DNA from 3 places in the Shewanella sp. 10N.286.51.B7 genome. Region 2 is predicted to be linked to each of the others. Evidence: predicted binding sites of a transcription regulator. Region 2 holds the regulator's gene; each other region holds the start of a gene.

Region 1 (6,606 bases), on a different contig from region 2:
TGCTTTTTCATCGCCTTTAGCTTCTATGGCAATTCTTGGTAGGTTAAGACTAACCACACCTAAGTTGTTACGGCCTTCATGGATAAGCTCGCCATTTTCTTCGTAAGTGCCTAAGAAAGAACGACAACCCATAGGAGTTTTGAATGAACCCGTAACACGCTCAACTTGTTCGTAGTTAAGAATGTCTGGATACATGCGCATTGTTGCGCATTCTAAAGCCAGCTTCTTCACATCGTAATTACTATCAGTCGCTTTATGGTTAACACCATCACGAATAGCGAACACAAGCTTAGGGAATACAGCGGTTTTACGGTTTTTACCTAAACCTGCCATACGCACAGTAAGAATCGACTTTTGAATTAAACGTGATTCCCAGCTTGTGCCTAAACCAAATCCAAAAGTTACGAATGGCGTTTGACCATTTGCAGTATGCAATGTGTTCACTTCATACTCTAAAGACTGGAATGCGTCATGACATTCTTTCTCAGTTTGCGCCATGGCAAAAGCTTCAACATCGCTTACGCCCCACTCTTTACCTATCACTAATTGTTTTTGGTAACTTTTTTGCACAAACTCAGCTAACACTTCGTCAATGCGGTTAATCGTAGTGCCGCCATAGATGTGGCTAGCCACTTGAGCAATAATTTGCGCTGTCACAGCGGTCGCTGTTGAAATAGATTTTGGTGTATCAATCTCAGCATTACCCATTTTAAAGCCATGGGTCATCATGCCCGCTAAATCAATCAGCATGCAGTTAAACATTGGAAAGAAAGGGGCGTAATCTAAATCATGGTAATGCAGTTGGCCTGATTCATGAGCAGCCACAATATCTTTTGGTAACAGGTGCGATTTAGCATAATGCTTAGCTACAATACCGGCTAATAAGTCACGTTGTGTTGGAATCACTTTCGCGTCTTTATTGGCATTTTCATTTAGAATAGAGCTGTCGCTTTGTTCAACTAAACCACGAATTTCGCAGTTAAGTTTACTTTTTGCTTCACGACAAATATCGCGATCATGGCGATACTCAATATAATGACGAGCCACTTCTTTATGAGGCCCTTCCATTAATAAGTTTTCTACCAGACCTTGTAGGTGGTGAATGTCAACTTCTTGCTTGTCTGAGACTTGATCTCTAATCACACAAGCAACAGTTTCAGCGTAATCACTATCAGCACTACCTGTAGCAGTTTCCATTGCAGCAACAATGGCATCCTTAATTCTAGACTCATCAAATAAAGTCCGACAACCGTCCCTTTTAATTACTACAGGCATTACTTTTACTCCATTTATGCACAGGATATAAACACTATATATCCACAACAAAAAACCAATAAACACTAGATATGGTGTATTAAGCAATAATGGAGACTAGAAATCTATGATCTAGATCATATTTAACTGACGAGGTGAGAAATGAAAAATATTACTGCCAAGCTCTGCACTGTTTAGACAGACAAAGCTTGACCATGGAATTGAAAACCGTTATCGGCCTAATGCAGAGTTGATTAAATGCGCAGTTTGACGAACAGATTGTCTGCCAGCTTCTATCGCTTCAGCTGCACGGTGAAACTCCATCGTACCGATATCTGCTAACTGTGGCACTAAACACACATCGGGGGGATCGCCCATTAACCGTGCGCGTTTATGACGTTGCTCTAAAATGTCCATTGACTGAGACATCACAGCAATCATCCCAGGGTGTGATTTAGTCGACATAGAGAACTTTTCAGACAAACCTGCGATGTACTCTTTACCCTTACCTAAAATATCCATAAAAGCGGACTCTGGTTCAGCGCCTTCTTGCTGCTGCTTTTCTAGTGCAGTCGGAGCTCGGCTTTTCATCTGCTGTGGCAACATGTGCATGCTATTACGGCGGTGACCATTTAAATCAACGGCAATCACCACATCAACATCCATTGCACGGCACATTGATACAGGAACAGGATTCACCACAGCACCATCAACTAACCAACGATCTTGTAATTGCACTGGCGGTAAAAAGCCTGGCATTGAGCAAGAAGCTCTGACAGCATGGCGTAAATCACCTTCTTTAAACCAAATTTCTTGACCTGAATATAAATCAGTCGCTACCGCCGAAAAAGGTTTTTTCAGTTGCTCAATACTTAGCTCACCAATACGACCAGCCAAAACATCAAACACCTTCTCACCACTAATTAAACCGCCTTTGCGCCAGCTTAAATCCATTAGACCAAGTACATCCCAGCTTGAAAAACCTCGAACCCAACCTTCTAACTCATCAAGATGATCATTAGCGTACGCTGCACCGACCAATGCCCCTACTGAACAACCGGCCACTTTATCTGGATGCACACCCATTTCAGCAAGTTCTTTTAATACCCCAATGTGGGCCCAACCTTTAGCCGCACCACTGCCTAACGCTACACCAATTCGTAATTGTTTAGTGTTAGGCGGATCCTTGGGTACATCTGACATGTTTGTTTACATCCTTAAAAATACATTGAAATTAAAATGCTAATACTCAGCATAACTGAGGCTTAAGCTGTTGGCTATCTCAGGCTTACACGTTATAATATCTGGCTATCATTTTTTAGGGGATTTACCTTTGTTATTTACCGATTTTTCTTTAGACAAACGCTTACTTGAAAGTCTAAAGCATATGGGCATTTCTGAGCCAACTGAAATTCAGCAGCAAGCCCTGCCGATTGCCCTAGCGGGTAAAGATTTAATGGCATCTTCAAAAACCGGTTCAGGTAAAACCCTGGCATTTTTATTACCTGCTTTGCAGCGCGTAATATCAACAAAGGCCTTATCTAAAAAAGATCCGCGTGTGCTCATATTACTGCCGACTCGAGAACTTGCCCAACAAGTTTATGGTCAACTGCGTTTATTGGTGGCAAACACCCAATATAAAGCAGTGAGCATTTTAGGCGGCGAAAACTTTAACGATCAAGCAAAGTCATTATCTCGTGACCCACATTTTATTGTGGCAACGCCTGGTCGTATTGCAGATCATCTAGCACAACGTCACCTGTACCTTAATGGACTAGAATTGCTAATTCTTGATGAAGCCGATCGCATGCTTGATTTAGGTTTTGCGCCGCAATTAAAAGCCATCAATGAAGCTGCCGATCACAAACGCAGACAAACACTGATGTTTTCAGCAACGCTTGATCACGATCATATCAATGATATCGCGGCAACCTTATTGAAAACACCAAGTCATGTCGCTATTGGTGCATCACATAACGAACATAAAGACATTAACCAGCGCGTGTTCTTGGTTGATCACTTAGATCATAAACAAGCGCTACTACAACATGTGTTGAAAAATGAACAACACAAGCAGGTGATAATTTTCACTGCGACCCGCTCTGATACCGATAGATTAGCTAAACTGCTTGCAGAAGAAGGCTTAGAAACGGCGGCATTAAGTGGTGACTTAAATCAATCTGCCCGTAATCAGATTATGGATAAATTCAGCCGTGGCCAACAAAAGATTTTGGTGACCACTGACGTTGCATCGCGCGGGTTAGATTTATTAAACGTGTCATTAGTGATTAACTTTGACATGCCAAAATTTGCCGAAGAGTATGTTCACCGTATTGGCCGAACTGGCCGAGCTGGCGCTAAAGGTGATGCGATCTCATTAGTTGGCCCTAAAGACTGGGAAAGCTTTAAAAAGATCCAAGTATTCTTACGTAAGAATTTTGACTTCTCGACCATTGAAGGTCTACAAGGAAAATTCAAAGGCTTAAAAGACAAGCCAAAAGCTGGCAGTAACAATGCGAAAACTGCCGATGTTAAAGCATCGAACAAAAAGCGCAGCACAGCGAATAAACCTAAAACAGCACCCAAACGCGATAAGCGTTTTATTACAGGTGTTGATATTGGTGACGCGCCAATGCGACGTAAGGCAAAGCCTGCCAAAATTTTAGAAAACGATAACTCAATTGTTCAAGATGATGAACAAGAGCTTGGCGAAGATTAAACCCATTTAAGCCTAATGAAGCATATGCTCTGTTAGGCAAAACAAACTAGTTCAAAAGTAAGGTGAAACATGAAAATTTGTGGCGTGGAATTAAAAGGTGGCGAAGCCATCATTAGCTTATTAACTTACGAAGTTGAAACATTCAATGTACCTGAATGTCGTCAAATCTCTTTCAGCATTTCTAAATCTGCTGAAACAGAATCTATTCGTGAGTTTCACTTTGCTTTCCACAAGTTAATGGAAGACTACAAAGTTGACGAAATCGTCATCATTGAACGTGAACAAAAAGGTAAATTTGCAGGTTCTGCTACCAGCTTTAAATTAGAATCAGCGATTCAAATCACTGAATTACCAGTGAGCATTATTAGCCCTGTTATTATTAAAGAAGAGTTAAAACGTAACCCGCCTCAAGCGGATTTAGAAACTCTTGGTCTTAAGCGCGTGCAAATGGCTGCATTTGATGCTGCATACGCACAGCAAAACCGACGTATGTACGGTAAAGTTTAAGTCAAATACCGACTTAAGCTTACGTAAACAATAAGCCTATCGATTTCCTTAATCATCAATTTGATGAAAACATTAAGATGAATTGGTAGGCTTAGTTTTATCCGCTAATTAACCATATTCCATTGGGCAAACTACAAGCTATGAGCTCAAAAAAAGCACCCAAAAATCTAGCAGACAAACCCGCTCGTAAAGCGCCGCCTAAAATGGCTGTAAAAACCAGCTCGGCTAAAGTTGCAGCCGCAAAAGATACCTTAGCAGGCCTTGTAACCAGTAAAGATGTGCAAGCAAAGCAAAAACAGCAAGCCCAGTTAAAATACCTTAATGGTTATTCAGCCAGCACCATTGAACAAGTTAAACGTCATATTGAAAATGACACCCTCGAAAACCTGCTACTAAGTCGATATCCAACTATCCATGACATACGTACCGATAAAGCCTTATATGACTACGCCATGGAGTTTAAACAGCAATTTTTAAAGCAGTCTGACCCTATATCGAAAGTCAGTTTTGATGAAAAAATCAGTTTAAGTCATCAAGCTTTGGGACTTCATACCTATGCTAATCGCGTTCAAGGTAATAAGGTCAAAGCCAAAAACGAGATTAGAATATCTTCTAGACTGCGCCATGTACCCGAACCATTATTAAGAATGGTTGTTGTGCATGAACTGGCTCACCTTAAAGAAAAAGACCATAACAAAGCTTTTTACCAACTGTGCAAATATATGACCGCTGATTATCATCAGCTCGAACTCGATTTACGCTTATTGCTCACATGTATTGAATTGGGTAAGTCGCCGTATTAGTCTGAATGAATCATAAAGTATTGGAGCCTTATCATGTACGTAGCAACCTATAGAGGCGAAGGGCGTAGAACCAAACATTATAAATCAGAAAAGGCCGCTTTAAAGTCTATTCGCAATTGGCTAAAAGATAACCTAGATAAAGGTTACTCTGTAGGATTAATGGGGCCAGACATTCCTCCTACTGAATACAATGACTGGGAACTGATCCCATTTGAAGAGCCAAAAGCTGCTTCCTTCTACTCTAGTAAAGAATGGAGCAATTTAAAGGCTGAAGCATTTGAAAAGTATGGAAACAAGTGTGCATGTTGTGGGCGTAGTCCATTACATAATGTCATCATGCATGTTGATCATATTAAACCACGCTCAAAATACCCAGCACTCGCTTTAGACATTAACAACCTTCAAATCCTTTGCGATATTTGTAATATCGGTAAATCCGATAAGTTCGAAACACAATGGCGTGAATAAAAAACTCGTACAAACAAAAAAGCCACGTTTTAACAACGTGGCCTTGTTCAATATAATGGCTGACTAACCCAAATCCATCATCATTTGTTTACTGTTAACCAGTTGTTTAAATTGAGCCATTTGCTTTTTAGGTAATACGGAAGCCTCCACAATGCTAACTTTCATTGGGTTCGCTGGGCGGCCGTTTACATGGAATTCATAGTGTAAATGCGGGCCTGTAACTCGGCCTGTATTACCGGTTAAGCCAATCACTTGACCACGCTTAACTCGCTGACCTTTTCGCACTAAAAACTTTGATAAATGCAAATAACGGGTTCTGATATTGTTATCGTGTTCAATAACAATATATTTCCCTGCAAAGCGATGGTTAGTGATCATCGACACTACACCATCACCAGGTGCCACAACACGAGTACCAATTGGTGTCGCAAAGTCAGTGCCGTTATGGGGCGATACTCGACCTGTTACAGGGTGCTTACGATGAGGGTTAAAATGCGACGATAAGCGGAACTGACGTTCTAACGGAATACGCTGGAATGCACTGGCTAAGCCTTGACCACGATCATCATAATAATTGCCATCAACATTTTGAAATGCATTGACGTTATTTCTACGGGAATTAATCCTAACGGCTTGTAGTTGCGAGATCCCAGTTGACTCACCTTCAATATATTGATCATTCATCAATACGTTAAAGGTATCACCTGCGCGTAAATCGCGAGAAAAATCTAATTTGCTCGAAAGTAGCGTTTCAATGGTTTGAATATTTGCCGCACTAAGACCAGCTCGTTGCGCCGATAAATAGAATGAACCATTAATCTCACCGCTAATAATACGATTTTGCCAAATGCCTTC
Region 2 (6,606 bases):
ATAATCAAATCGCCTTCATTTTCTCTGTCTTCATCGTCCATCAAGATAACCATTTTACCTTGGCGAATGTCTTCGATGATCTCTTCTATACTATGTAGTGCCATGTTAAGACCTTTGTGTTGTTATTCCCGATATTTGCAATAAAGGGTAAAATAGGGTTATCGCATAAATCCAGCGTTGGCGAGCATTTCCATAGTGACCCCACCACCTGAAGTTGTTGGCTTTTCAGGATTCATTAAGCGCTCTAAATAACGAGCAATCAAATCAACTTCAATGTTGACCTTATCACCCGCTTGTAATGCTGTAAGTGTTGTTTCAGATGCTGTATGCGGCACAATCGTTAATCGAAAGCGGTGCCCATCTATTTCATTCACTGTCAGACTAACGCCATCGATGGTAATTGAACCTTTATGAGCAATGTAATGAGCAAGCTCAGCTGGCGCCGCTAACCAAAATTCAATCGCTTTTCCGCGGACACTTCTTTGCTCAACAGCGGCTATGCCATCTACATGACCACTGACCATGTGACCGCCAAGGCGAGTTGTCGGCAATACCGCTTTTTCTAAATTAACTTTTTGACCAACGTGATAATTAGCAAAGCCTGTCAGTGCCACGGTTTCAGCCGAAATGTCAGCAACGTATCCGTCAGCAAGGCATTGGACCACAGTTAAACACACACCGTTAGTGGCAATACTATCGCCTAACTTCACATCAGATAAATCCAGATGACCACTTGCTACGTTTAGGCGTATATCATCACCTTTACGCTCGATTTTTCTTAATGTGCCTAAGGCTTCAATAATGCCGGTAAACATAATGACTCACTTGTATTAATTTCGGTTCAATTTAATCAACTTGGCCAGTGCTTGCTCGTGCCAGCAATTACAGCCTATTTAAGCAAGTTGATTCTGCTAGAGACTAAATATCATACGTTGATCAGCACCTATGCGGCGCGAATCGACTAATTGTAGCTCAGGAATTTGTTCCATACTTTGATAGTCATTCAGTTGTAATAAATTACGCCCGTGACTACCTAAAATTTTCATTGCTTGATAAAGGTAGAGTTCATCAGCAAGCTTTGCATCTAACACGCTACCCGCAAGGGATGCGCCTGATTCAATCAAAACTGAGTTGCATTGTTTACCTAAGTAAGTAAATAACGCATGTAAATCAACGCGTCCATCTTCATTTGCGGCAATAGTGATACAACTAACATGATTGTTAAATTTTTCTCTTACTTCTGCGGCGTAGTCGACACAAGAAACCAACAGGATAGGCGATGGGATATCAAATAATTTGAATTCACTTGTTAGCCTTGCGCGGCTATCTAAAATCACCCTTAGAGGTTGTTGTAGATCTGCGGCCGAAACTGAGTTTTTCAAGCTGCCAAGTTGTTCATAACGCACATTCAATGATGGGTCATCAGCCAATACCGTTTCAACGCCTGTCACTAAGGCACAATGACGGGCGCGAAGCTTTTGAACATCAGCGCGCGCATCAGGTCCAGTGATCCATTTGGAAACACCATTTGAAAGCGCAGTTTTGCCATCAATACTGGCTGCCAGTTTAATCGTAACTCTAGGCAGGCCCGTGGTCATTTTCTTGGTGAAGCCTAAGTTTAATAGCTTAGCTTGCTCAGTTAGCAAACCTATGTCGACTTGAATGCCCGCTTCTTTTAATAAACGGATTCCATTGCCAGCCACTTGTGGGTTCGCATCCACTTCAGCAATCACAACCCGTTTAACCCCTGCCTCGATTAAGGCTAAAGCACAGGGCGGCGTTCGGCCATAATGACTGCACGGTTCAAGGGTGACATAAGCAGTAGCCGATGATAGTTTTGTTTGATTTTGCTTCGTCTGTACATCTTGAAGAGCATGAATTTCAGCATGTGGGCCACCCGCTTTAATATGGTACCCCTGGCCAATAATGTGATCGTTTACAGCAATGACACAGCCAACATTTGGATTTGGACGCGTGGTATAGCGCCCTTTCTCTGCCAATGAAATGGCAAGGCTCATCATTTCAACATCAACTACTGACCACTGAGACATAAACACCTACTTGAAATAGCCGCAGCAAATGGCCTCTGCGGTATAAAAAATGGAAACAGGAATTACTTTTGTAATTTAGCGATGGCTTCGCCAAACTGTGAAACGTCTTCAAAGGCGCGATAAACAGACGCAAAACGTATGTACGCTACTTTATCTAATACCATCAATTGTTCCATCATCAGGTTGCCAATCATTGCAGAGTCAATCTCGCGCTCACCTGTACCACGTAAGGTCGATTTAATCTTAGATAGTGCTTGTTCAATTTGATCAATCGATACCGGACGTTTTTCAACCGCACGCAGCATACCGCCACGTAGCTTATCTTCATCAAACGGTTGACGGGTGCCATCTTGTTTAATGACCCGTGGCATGACTAATTCTGCACCTTCAAAGGTGGTAAAGCGTTCATGGCACAATGTACATTCCCGACGACGACGGACTTGATGGCCATCAGCCACAAGACGAGAATCAATCACTTTGGTATCTGTCGCGCTACAAAATGGGCAATGCATATTCGCTCCTGAAATAAAAATAAAATGGCCGTAAGCACAAAGTACTTACAGCCATTAAAGTTTATCCTATTTACTTTATAAGGTTAACCTTATCATTAAGATTATCCTACTTAGTTCATATGGATGATATGTCTAAGCTGATGTTGAAATGCTCGCTAATATTATTAAACAACATACAAGCATCTTTGCTAGACAAAAATGCAGCAGTACTCCTGTTAACAGCACTGCCTGTAAACAGTATTACCCGTAAACAGGATACTTAGCACATAACTCAAGCACTTGGTTTTTAACGCGCTCGATTGTACCTTCATTAGTGATGTCATCTAACACATCACACATCCAGTTAGTCAGCTCAACAGATTCAGTTTCAGTAAAACCACGACGGGTGATTGCTGGAGAACCAATACGTAAACCAGAAGTAACAAATGGTGAACGTGGGTCATTTGGTACTGAGTTTTTGTTAACAGTGATGTTAGCTTTACCTAGCGCAGCATCGGCATCTTTACCTGTCATATCTTTGCTGATTAGATCTAGCAAGAATAAGTGGTTGTCTGTACCACCAGAAACAACATCATAACCACGCTCAATGAAGGTTTTTGCCATCACTTTAGCATTCGCAACAACTTGCTCTTGGTAAGTGGTGAACTCAGGATCTAGTGCCTCTTTAAATGCAACCGCTTTAGCAGCAATAACGTGCATTAAAGGACCACCTTGGCCACCAGGGAATACTGCCGAATTTAACTTTTTGTAAATGTCTTCATCATTCACAGCTGAAAGGATCAAACCACCACGAGGACCAGCAAGCGTTTTATGAGTTGTCGTTGTAACAACGTGAGCGTGTGGCAGTGGATTCGGGTAGATACCTGCAGCAACAAGACCAGCAACGTGCGCCATATCGACAAATAAGTAAGCACCTACTTTGTCAGCGATTTCGCGGAATTTACCCCAATCGATAATACCTGAATAAGCAGAAAAACCAGCAATGATCATTTTTGGTTTATGTTCAACGGCTAAACGTTCAACTTCAGCGTAATCAATCTTACCTGTGGTTTCATCGATACCGTACTGAACAGCATTATATAACTTGCCAGAAAAGCTAACGTGAGAACCATGAGTCAAGTGACCACCATGGGCTAAACTCATACCTAAAACAGTATCACCGCCTTGAAGCAGTGCCATGAAAACAGCTGAGTTTGCTTGAGAACCAGAATGTGGTTGTACGTTAGCGTATGTAGCGCCGAATAATTCTTTTGCACGAGAAATAGCTAACTCTTCTGCAATATCCACATGCTCACAACCACCGTAATAACGCTTACCAGGGTAACCTTCTGCATACTTGTTAGTTAGCTGTGAACCTTGAGCTTCAAGAACACGTGGGCTGGTATAGTTTTCTGATGCGATTAATTCAATGTGCTCTTCTTGGCGACGAGTCTCATCTTCAATTGCTGCAAATAGTTGTGGATCATAATCTGCGATATTCATAGCTTTCTTTAGCATTGCTCACTCCAGCTGTTAATTCTTATAGTAGGGTTGCGCGGTATGATACAGCGCAATTGATCACAATCCCAGCATTTGAAACATGAAATTACTTGCAATTCATTATGAGTACCATTTGCCATCTATAAATTTTCAGCTGCAGCAGCTTTCAGTAATTGTATTTCATAGAAAAATCCAAATTAACTCTTAGTTTCATAACCTTGTGACAATTTTAAGAAAACTCTTTTCTAAAATATTAATCAGCAAAATATTTAAGCTCTACAGCTCAATTTATCACAAAAACTAGATAGTCTAATCTATGATACAGGCAATGATTTATCGGCTAATATTGATAAGTAAAGTGAATACTACTGCGACTTTCTGTTTCATCATTTCGATTGACAATGGCCAAGTTTTCAATTCCGGTTAATGTGCCACTTCGATCGATACGTTCATGGTGAATACTGATACTCATAGTATTCGTTAAAGGAACATCGAGATAAACTTCATACCTATCACGTGCATCTTTAAAATCTAGGTCACTGACGTTTGGATTCCAATCACTGCTTCGATTAAACTCATTATCATCTATAGAGTCCCAGCGTTGACTTTGAAACTTAACCCCGAGCAACAATTGTTTATAATTCGCCTCTAGTGCTAATTTGGCAGTATGGCCTAAAGCATATCCATAGCCACCTTCCCAAAGCACCGATTTTGTCCCCCAAAAATGGCCTCCATTTTGGCGATAATCTTTTGTTGCAAAGGGTTTCACCATACTAAAATCACCAAACAGGTCGCCTCTGATACTTATCGAAACATCATCAACAAACCATTGCGTTCCAGCAGATACACCAATCACATTGATTGCAGCGTAAAAATCTTCCTCTTCATCTTGACCCAGACTGCTATATTCCAGCCCCATGGATGGGCCAATAAACCAAGTCTGGCGTCTATTTTCAGAATCTAATATGGTATTAACATCGCTCGTCCAGCCACCTAAAAAAATCGAAGAATCCATTTGCCAATCTTCAATCCCTTCGTTAGAAACCCCCAGTTCCATGTTTAAATCGACCTGGCTAGGTGTCGCAGATAAAGCATCATATTTTCCTTGAACGCTATCAACACTCGCCTCTAATCCCAATATTAAAGAAGTCGTAGAAATATCAGCCTGCTTTTTGCTGGAGTACATTGCACCTGTATAGATGTTGAACGTATCCTTGGCGTATGTTCGATTAAACCGTTGTGGGTTATCATAACCAAACCAACCTTTAATGGTTTTAGCCGGATTAAAAACACTACTAAAAGCCGTTGGAACCCAACCTTGTTTTGAATCTAACATTTCAGATATTTGAAATAAGCTTTCACCCAATACTGCACCACCAAATGTTGTAACGATTTGATCATTCACACTTACCACTTCTTTATATTCAGCAAAGACTTCCCAGACTGCCGATGCGATAAAATTACCCGCCATAGATTCATAATAATTAAAGTTATAATTACGAAACGCTTGATAATACAGTGCGCCAGCATAGGTATGCCCCCAATTCATGCCTACCTTGTTGTCATCAAGTTTCCAAGCATCAGTTGTCACAATTCTATCTGCAAAATATTGCCCTGCATTGCCTTCAATTTCGTAATCAAAATCTCCTTCCATACTTTCTTCACTGGTCAGGTAAAGTACCTCGCCAATGACTAATACCGTAGAAATTTCAATTAATGCTCCCCACCAGTCTTTATCTATTAGCTCAGTATCTGTGATAAGAGTTTCACCTTTTTGTAAATCAGGCCCACTAATACTTCTAATGTCTTTTCCTGCAGTGATAGAGCTTATGACTAAACCTGATGGCTCATAATTAAGTTGATTGACTTCATTTGAATATGATTGATTAACTGCTGAATAAAAGGATTTATCTGAACTTTCATCTTTGCTGTTAATGGCGAAAACAGCGGTTGGTTGGTCTTTTTCAATGAATAAAGACCTGTATTCTTTTGCTTGGAGTTCTTGGGCATTAACTTGACTACACAAGCAGAATATTGAAACAGAAAACAACGAATTACATAGTAATATTCTCTTTAAAGCCTTCCTTTGTATCGTGCTCACTTTAATCCCTTAACATATTTTGAAAAATTAACCTGATATCACCAACAATCAGTGATTGTCCCTCTTTCTATCCATAAATCGGGTTGTTACAACTATGTTGTAGACGATTATTACTTTATTCGGTTGTTTTTGTTAAGTAGTTTTTTGACCTATCGGTGTGGAATAAACCTTCAATGACAAAAGTTCGATTTTCAGTTACGGCGAGATTGAAGTAGAATTAATTAAATTTCCTAGTCCGAATCTTAGTCAAAGAGATATAAATATGGCTCAGTTTGTATATAGCATGCTTAGAGTGGGCAAGATTGTTCCACCTAAAAAACAAATCCTTAAAGATATTTCCCTTAGTTTTTTTCCTGGCGCCAAGATTGGTGTACTGGGTTTAAACGGTTCAGGTAAATCTACTCTGCTTAGAATCATGGCAGGGTTAGATACTGAAATCGAAGGTGAAGCTCGCCCGATGCAA
Region 3 (6,606 bases), on a different contig from region 2:
TGGATCTTCAATGTTTTTCATTGGCTTAGTTGGCAAGGCAATTTCTAAACAAAGGTTAGATTGTTTGATTGGTGCAACTTTCGGATCAAACGGGCTGTGGGTATTACAATGGTCAACATTTTGAATGTAAATACGACCAGTAGAAGCACGTTCCTGCATCATCAATGAAAATAATTCAACTGCTTTAATCTCTTTACGACGAATGCTAGTGTCAGCTTCATACTGCAAATAAAGGCGCTCAAACTCAACTTGGTCAGCAAAGAATGCATCGTACAAACCAGGCACATCAGATGGGCTGAATAAGCTGATGTTTTGTGACTTAATTAAACGCTGATACATCAGCTTGTTTAATTGCACACCATAATCAAGGTGACGAACACGGTTATCGTCAACACCACGGTTATTTTTCAGTACCAGCAGAGATTCAACTTCTAGATGCCAAATTGGGTAGAACAAGGTTGCTGCACCGCCACGGACACCGCCTTGAGAACATGACTTAACGGCTGTTTGGAAATATTTGTAAAATGGTAAGCAACCAGTGTGGAATGCTTCTCCACCACGAATTGGGCTTCCTAATGCACGAATACGCCCAGCGTTAATACCAATACCAGCACGTTGGCTAACGTATTTAACGATTGAAGAGGCTGTAGCATTGATTGAATCTAAGCTGTCATCACATTCAATTAATACACAAGAGCTGAACTGACGAGTCGGCGTACGTACACCAGCCATAATCGGCGTAGGTAATGAAATCTTAAAAGTAGAAACCGCATCATAAAAGCGCTTGATGTAGTCAAGGCGGGTTTCTTTTGGATACTTAGCGAATAAACATGCAGCGACCAAAATATAAAGGAACTGGGCACTCTCGTATATTTCGTTAGTCACACGGTTTTGTACTAGATACTTACCTTCTAACTGCTTAACTGCAGCATATGAAAAGTTCATATCACGCCAATGATCCATATAGCCGTCAAGAATGGTTAATTCTTCAGCTGTGTAGTCTTCAACGATGTGCTTATCGTATTTACCGATTTCTACTAAACGGTTAACTTGGTCGACTAACTTTGGAGGCTCAAATTGGCCAAAGGCTTTTTTACGAAGATGGAAAACAGCTAAGCGTGCAGCAAGAAATTGATAATCTGGCGATTCTGGAGAAATTAAATCCGCAGCGGCTTTAATAATAGTTTCATGAATAGCTTCAGTTGGAATACCATCAAAAAACTGCAGGTGTGATCGTAATTCTACTTCAGAGACTGATACGTTATTCAGTCCTTTTGCTGCCCATTCGATAACGCGATGAATTTTGTCTAAATCGATTGTTTCGCGCTCGCCACTACGTTTAGTGACTGTCATATTGCTGTTCATTAAAAAGAGACCTTGGTTCTATATTTATTGGTGTAATTTATTATTTGGATCTTGTTTAACCGTACTGCTTACGATCGCCAATAAATCACATTACGTTCCCTTGTAAGTCGATCATCCAAAAGCATTTACAACATTAAATTTACAAAAATACTAGTGATACAGCGAGATACTGAGCTTTTTAAGCTAGTGTCTCGTGGTGATGTCATACACAAGATATGGTGTTTTTAAATTTGATACATACAAGATAGTGAGGTTGGCGTACTTTTGCAAGCAAGATTTTACTGAATAACTTGTGGATATCTTATGTATAGTGAAACAAGTTAGTAAAAGCTAACCTGCTAACGCAAATTACGCTTTGAATAATTAGGTTAGGTTAAATTTTGAACGAAGAACGAGTTCGGTTTGATCGCTACAATATTCAGCGATCAATTGTTTTGTTGAAAAAATAGTTTGATCTTTATAGAAAGGTTTTGCTAAGCCAAACTGGTATTATTTAATTCATTAAAACACTGTCAAAAATAGTCTTAAATACGGTAAGCGAATTAAATAGCCCCCTAGTTTTAGAGAAGAATGTTTAGAGAACAGTATTTAGAAAGTATTGCTGGAGCGCATGAACTGATTCGAATTCAAGTTGGCTTGGCCATTGTGACGGTGTATCAGATTCAGACAAATAACCCCACAATGCCGTCCCACCAATCATACCTGCTTTTTCTGCCGCGACTAAGTCACGCTCAGCGTCACCAAGGTATAAGATCTGCTCTGGTAGACAGTCAATTTGTTGAGCGGCTAATAGCATTGGCGCAGTATGTGGTTTTGGATATTGAGTTGAGTCACCGCTAATTACCGTTTTGGCCCTTTTAGTCAGCCCTAAAGCACAGACTAGAGGGCGAGTAAACTTAGCTTGCTTATTAGTGACGATCCCAAATGGGATATTATGACTATCTAATAAAGTTAGGAAGGCTTCGAATCCTTGAAATAATTTCGCTTTCTCACCATTGACTAGTTTGTAGTAGGCCAATAAGGATTGTTGAATTTCAATTTGAGATGCTTCATCAAGGTGTGGCACTCCGGCTTTAACCAGTGCCAAGCTTCCATGAGAAGCTGAGTAACGTAATTCATCAACGCTTTTAGACTCAATGCCGCGTTCTTGTAGGCTTAAATTTAATGCATGAATCAAATCTGGGGCGGTATCAGCAAGAGTACCATCTAAATCAAACAACACTGCTTTAATCGAATTCATACATCCCTTAGATACGTAATCGACACTTTATCAATGAGTAAAACGGATTAGCACTCTTTGTCAAAGCTAATTCTGTTAACGAAGCATTTTGCCTCTGGCAGCACCGTATTTGATGCTACCCATGAAAACTATTAATTAGTCAGCCACTTTTTGAGTGGCAATCATATAATTAACGTCAACTTTATTAGTGTACTTATATACACCCGATAATGGGTTATGGGTAATGCCTAGGGCATCACGACAAATTAGATCTGTTTTATCCACTAAATTTATTAACTCAGATGGTTTAATAAACTTACTGTGATCGTGTGTGCCGACTGGCAGCATTTTTAATACATATTCAGCACCTACAATGGCTTGTATATAAGACATCATATTGCGGTTAATGGTTGAGAAGAACACATAACCTTCAGGTTTTACCATGTCACAACAGGCTTGAATCACAGATAATGGGTCAGGGACGTGCTCAAGCATCTCCATACAAGTGACAACATCGTATTTAGCAGGGTTTGCACCAGCATGCTCTTCAGCTGTCATTGTGTCGTAATCCACTGTCACGCCAGTTTCTAATGCATGCAGCTTTGCCACTTCTATTTGGGCTTCACCCATATCAAGCCCAGTCACTTTCGCGCCTATTTTTGCCATGCTTTCAGACAAAATGCCACCACCACAACCAATATCAACGACTGTTTTACCAAATAAACCACCACAGGTTTGGTCGATATAATTTAATCGCAATGGGTTCAGCAAATGTAAAGGTTTAAAGTCACCATTTGGATCCCACCAAGACTCAGCCATATTGGCAAATTTTTCGATTTCTTGATGATCAACATTTTGTTGAGTGGTGTGTTCTTGATTCGACATTGCAAGGACCCATGATTTATTAGTGATTATTGCATGCATTATAACCATCCGTTGCAATAAACATAGTGAGATGAAACAAGATTCATTTCTAGTTGGTTATATATTCAACACTATTTGTAGATAAAAAGGACATCCGATATTTGTTAAACCATTTTCGTAATTTAAATAGTAGAGAAACCTAAACAATATTGACTTATTCTTGCTGTTTTTATTCAGTTTTTCACTTGCTTTAACTTTTCGTTGTCCTAGGGTCTAGCCACTTTTTATATCTGTGTTAGAATGCCAAATCACGTTTTTGAGCTACACAATAAAATGGAATAATTATTGTGCGCTAATTTTAGGGGAACGAGCAGTTTATGACTGATCTGGCATCATCAATTTCGCCAATTAACATCGAAGACGAACTAAAAAATTCTTATTTAGATTATGCAATGAGTGTAATCGTAGGTCGTGCATTACCCGACGTTCGTGACGGTTTAAAACCGGTTCACCGTCGTGTGCTTTTTGCAATGAACGAATTAAAGAACGACTTTAATAAGCCTTATAAAAAATCAGCTCGTGTTGTTGGTGACGTAATCGGTAAGTATCACCCACATGGTGACTCTGCTGTATACGATACAATCGTACGTATGGCTCAGCCATTCTCTATGCGTTATACGCTTGTTGACGGCCAAGGTAACTTTGGTTCAGTTGATGGCGATTCTGCAGCAGCAATGCGTTATACAGAAATTCGCATGGAAAAATTGGCTCATTCATTATTAGCCGATTTAGAAAAAGAAACAGTAGATTATGTACCTAACTATGATGGTACTGAGTTTATTCCTGCTGTACTACCAACGCGTGTACCGACATTATTAATTAATGGTTCTTCTGGTATCGCTGTTGGTATGGCAACCAATATACCTCCTCACAACATTTCTGAAGTGATCGGTGGTTGCTTAGCGTTAATTGAAGAGCCAAGTCTTTCAATTGAACAGCTAATGGAACACATTCCAGGTCCTGACTTCCCAACAGCAGCGTCTATCAATGGCCGTAAAGGTATCATTGATGCATACAAAACTGGCCGTGGCCGTGCTGTTATGCGCTCAAAAGCTGCAGTTGAAGAAGAGAATGGCCGTGAACGTATTATCGTTACTGAAATTCCTTATCAGGTTAACAAAGCGCGTTTGATTGAAAAAATCGCTGAGCTTGTAAAAGATAAGAAAATAGAAGGTATCAGTGGCTTACGCGACGAGTCTGATAAAGACGGTATGCGTATTGTTATTGAAATTAAACGTGGTGAAGTTGGCGAGGTTGTACTTAATAACCTATACGCTCAAACTCAAATGCAGTGCTCTTTTGGTATTAACATGGTTGCGTTGACAAATGGTCAACCAAAACTGTTTAACTTAAAAGAAATGCTTGAGTGTTTCATCCTTCACCGCCGTGAAGTCGTTACACGTAGAACCGTATTTGAATTACGTAAAGCACGTGAACGTGCACATATCCTAGAAGCACTTGCTATTGCATTGGCTAACATTGATCCAATCATTGCGTTAATTAAGGCTTCACCAACTCCTGCAGAAGCTAAGGTTAAATTAGTAGAGCAAGGTTGGAAGCTAGGAAATGTACAAGGTATGCTTGAAAAAGCAGGTGATGATGCAGCTCGTCCTGAGTGGTTAGAGCCAGAATTTGGTATTCGTGATGGCGAATACTTCTTAACTGAGCAGCAAGCACAGGCAATTCTAGAGCTTCGTTTACATCGCCTAACGGGCCTTGAACATGAAAAAATTCTTGCTGAATATGAAGAGTTACTCGAGTTCATTGCAGGTCTATTGTTTATTCTACGTAGCCCTGAACGCTTGATGGAAGTCATCAAAGAAGAGTTAGAAGAGATTCTAGAACAATACGGTGATGCTCGTCGTACTGTGATTAATCAAAACGAAGTTGATATGAGTCTTGAAGACTTAATTAACGAAGAAGATGTCGTGGTGACACTATCACACATGGGTTACGCTAAATATCAGCCATTGACTGATTACCAAGCGCAGCGCCGTGGTGGTAAAGGTAAAGCTGCAACGAAAGTGAAAGATGAAGATTTCGTTGAAAAACTGCTTGTTGCCAATACGCATGACACGATTCTATGTTTCTCTGACTTCGGTAAAATGTACTGGCTTAAAGTTTACCAGTTACCGTTGGCAAGCCGTACAGCACGTGGTCGTCCAATCATTAACTTGTTACCGCTTTCTGATGGTGAACGTATTACTGCGATTCTACCTGTGCGTGAATATGCTGATGATAAGTTTATTGTCATGGCTACCGCTCACGGTACCGTTAAGAAAACAGCATTAACTGCTTATAGTAATCCTCGTGCAAACGGTATTATTGCAGTTAACCTGAAAGATGATGATCAGTTAATTGGTGTTGATATTACTAATGGTAGTGATGACATCATGTTGTTCTCGAATGAAGGTAAAGTTGTTCGCTTTAACGAGAAAGTACGTGATTCTGAAACGGGTGAAGTGAAGAAAGATCCTGAGACTGGTGAAGATCTGATTGCTATCCGTCCAATGGGTCGTACGGCAACGGGTGTTCGTGGTATCAAACTTGAAGATGGTCAAAAAGTTGTTTCAATGATCATTCCTAAAGAAGATGGCTCTATTCTTACGGTAACTGAAAATGGTTACGGTAAGCGTACAGACCTATCTGAGTACCCAGCTAAGAGCCGTGGCACTAAAGGTGTTGTTTCAATCAAAGTGAGTGAGCGTAACGGTGCAGTCGTTGGCGCTGTTCAAGTGACTGAATCTGAAGAAATCATGCTGATTAGTAACAAAGGTACTCTGGTACGTACTCCTTCTAACGGTGTTTCATTGATTGGTCGTAACACACAAGGTGTGACAATCATTCGTACTGCTGAAGATGAAAAAGTAGTCGGTTTGCAAAGACTTGATGAAATTGAAGTCCCAGAAGAAGAGTTTGTTGAAGGCGAAGAGTCTGAAACAGCTGCAGTAGAAAATACTGCTGACGATGCGACTGATACACCAGAAGCAGATGCTTAATCGAGTTATTTGCTGAAACAAAAAAAGGATGCCAATGGCATCCTTTTTTATTGGTTCTTTTTTATAATCGATAACGTTAAACTTAGCGTAAACACAGCT

The links. The regulator NrdR, encoded in region 2, represses ribonucleotide reductase genes. The targets are predictions, from matches to a motif close to AAACACNANATNTNGTGTTT.
Region 1: the regulator NrdR is predicted to act here: its motif matches at 1,336-1,355, upstream of nrdD (anaerobic ribonucleoside-triphosphate reductase).
Region 3: the regulator NrdR is predicted to act here: its motif matches at 1,570-1,589, upstream of nrdA (class 1a ribonucleoside-diphosphate reductase subunit alpha).

The regions. Positions count from the first base shown of each region.
Region 1 covers NZ_MCUF01000013.1:104,066-110,671, reverse strand. The annotation lists gene nrdD (anaerobic ribonucleoside-triphosphate reductase) at 1-1,275, opposite strand, end outside; gene rssA (patatin-like phospholipase RssA) at 1,486-2,457, opposite strand; gene BCU84_RS01580 (DEAD/DEAH box helicase) at 2,588-3,973, shown strand; gene BCU84_RS01575 (DUF3010 family protein) at 4,043-4,480, shown strand; gene BCU84_RS01570 (YgjP-like metallopeptidase domain-containing protein) at 4,684-5,283, shown strand; gene BCU84_RS01565 (HNH endonuclease signature motif containing protein) at 5,317-5,751, shown strand; gene BCU84_RS01560 (peptidoglycan DD-metalloendopeptidase family protein) at 5,815-6,606, opposite strand, start outside.
Region 2 covers NZ_MCUF01000021.1:94,893-101,498, reverse strand. The annotation lists gene ribBA (bifunctional 3,4-dihydroxy-2-butanone-4-phosphate synthase/GTP cyclohydrolase II) at 1-104, opposite strand, end outside; gene BCU84_RS04690 (riboflavin synthase) at 159-815, opposite strand; gene ribD (bifunctional diaminohydroxyphosphoribosylaminopyrimidine deaminase/5-amino-6-(5-phosphoribosylamino)uracil reductase RibD) at 912-2,051, opposite strand; gene nrdR (transcriptional regulator NrdR) at 2,114-2,563, opposite strand; gene glyA (serine hydroxymethyltransferase) at 2,804-4,060, opposite strand; gene BCU84_RS04670 (DUF3943 domain-containing protein) at 4,383-6,092, opposite strand; gene ettA (energy-dependent translational throttle protein EttA) at 6,406-6,606, shown strand, end outside.
Region 3 covers NZ_MCUF01000024.1:265,099-271,704, reverse strand. The annotation lists gene nrdA (class 1a ribonucleoside-diphosphate reductase subunit alpha) at 1-1,365, opposite strand, end outside; gene BCU84_RS07140 (HAD-IA family hydrolase) at 1,940-2,605, opposite strand; gene ubiG (bifunctional 2-polyprenyl-6-hydroxyphenol methylase/3-demethylubiquinol 3-O-methyltransferase UbiG) at 2,741-3,469, opposite strand; gene gyrA (DNA gyrase subunit A) at 3,826-6,507, shown strand.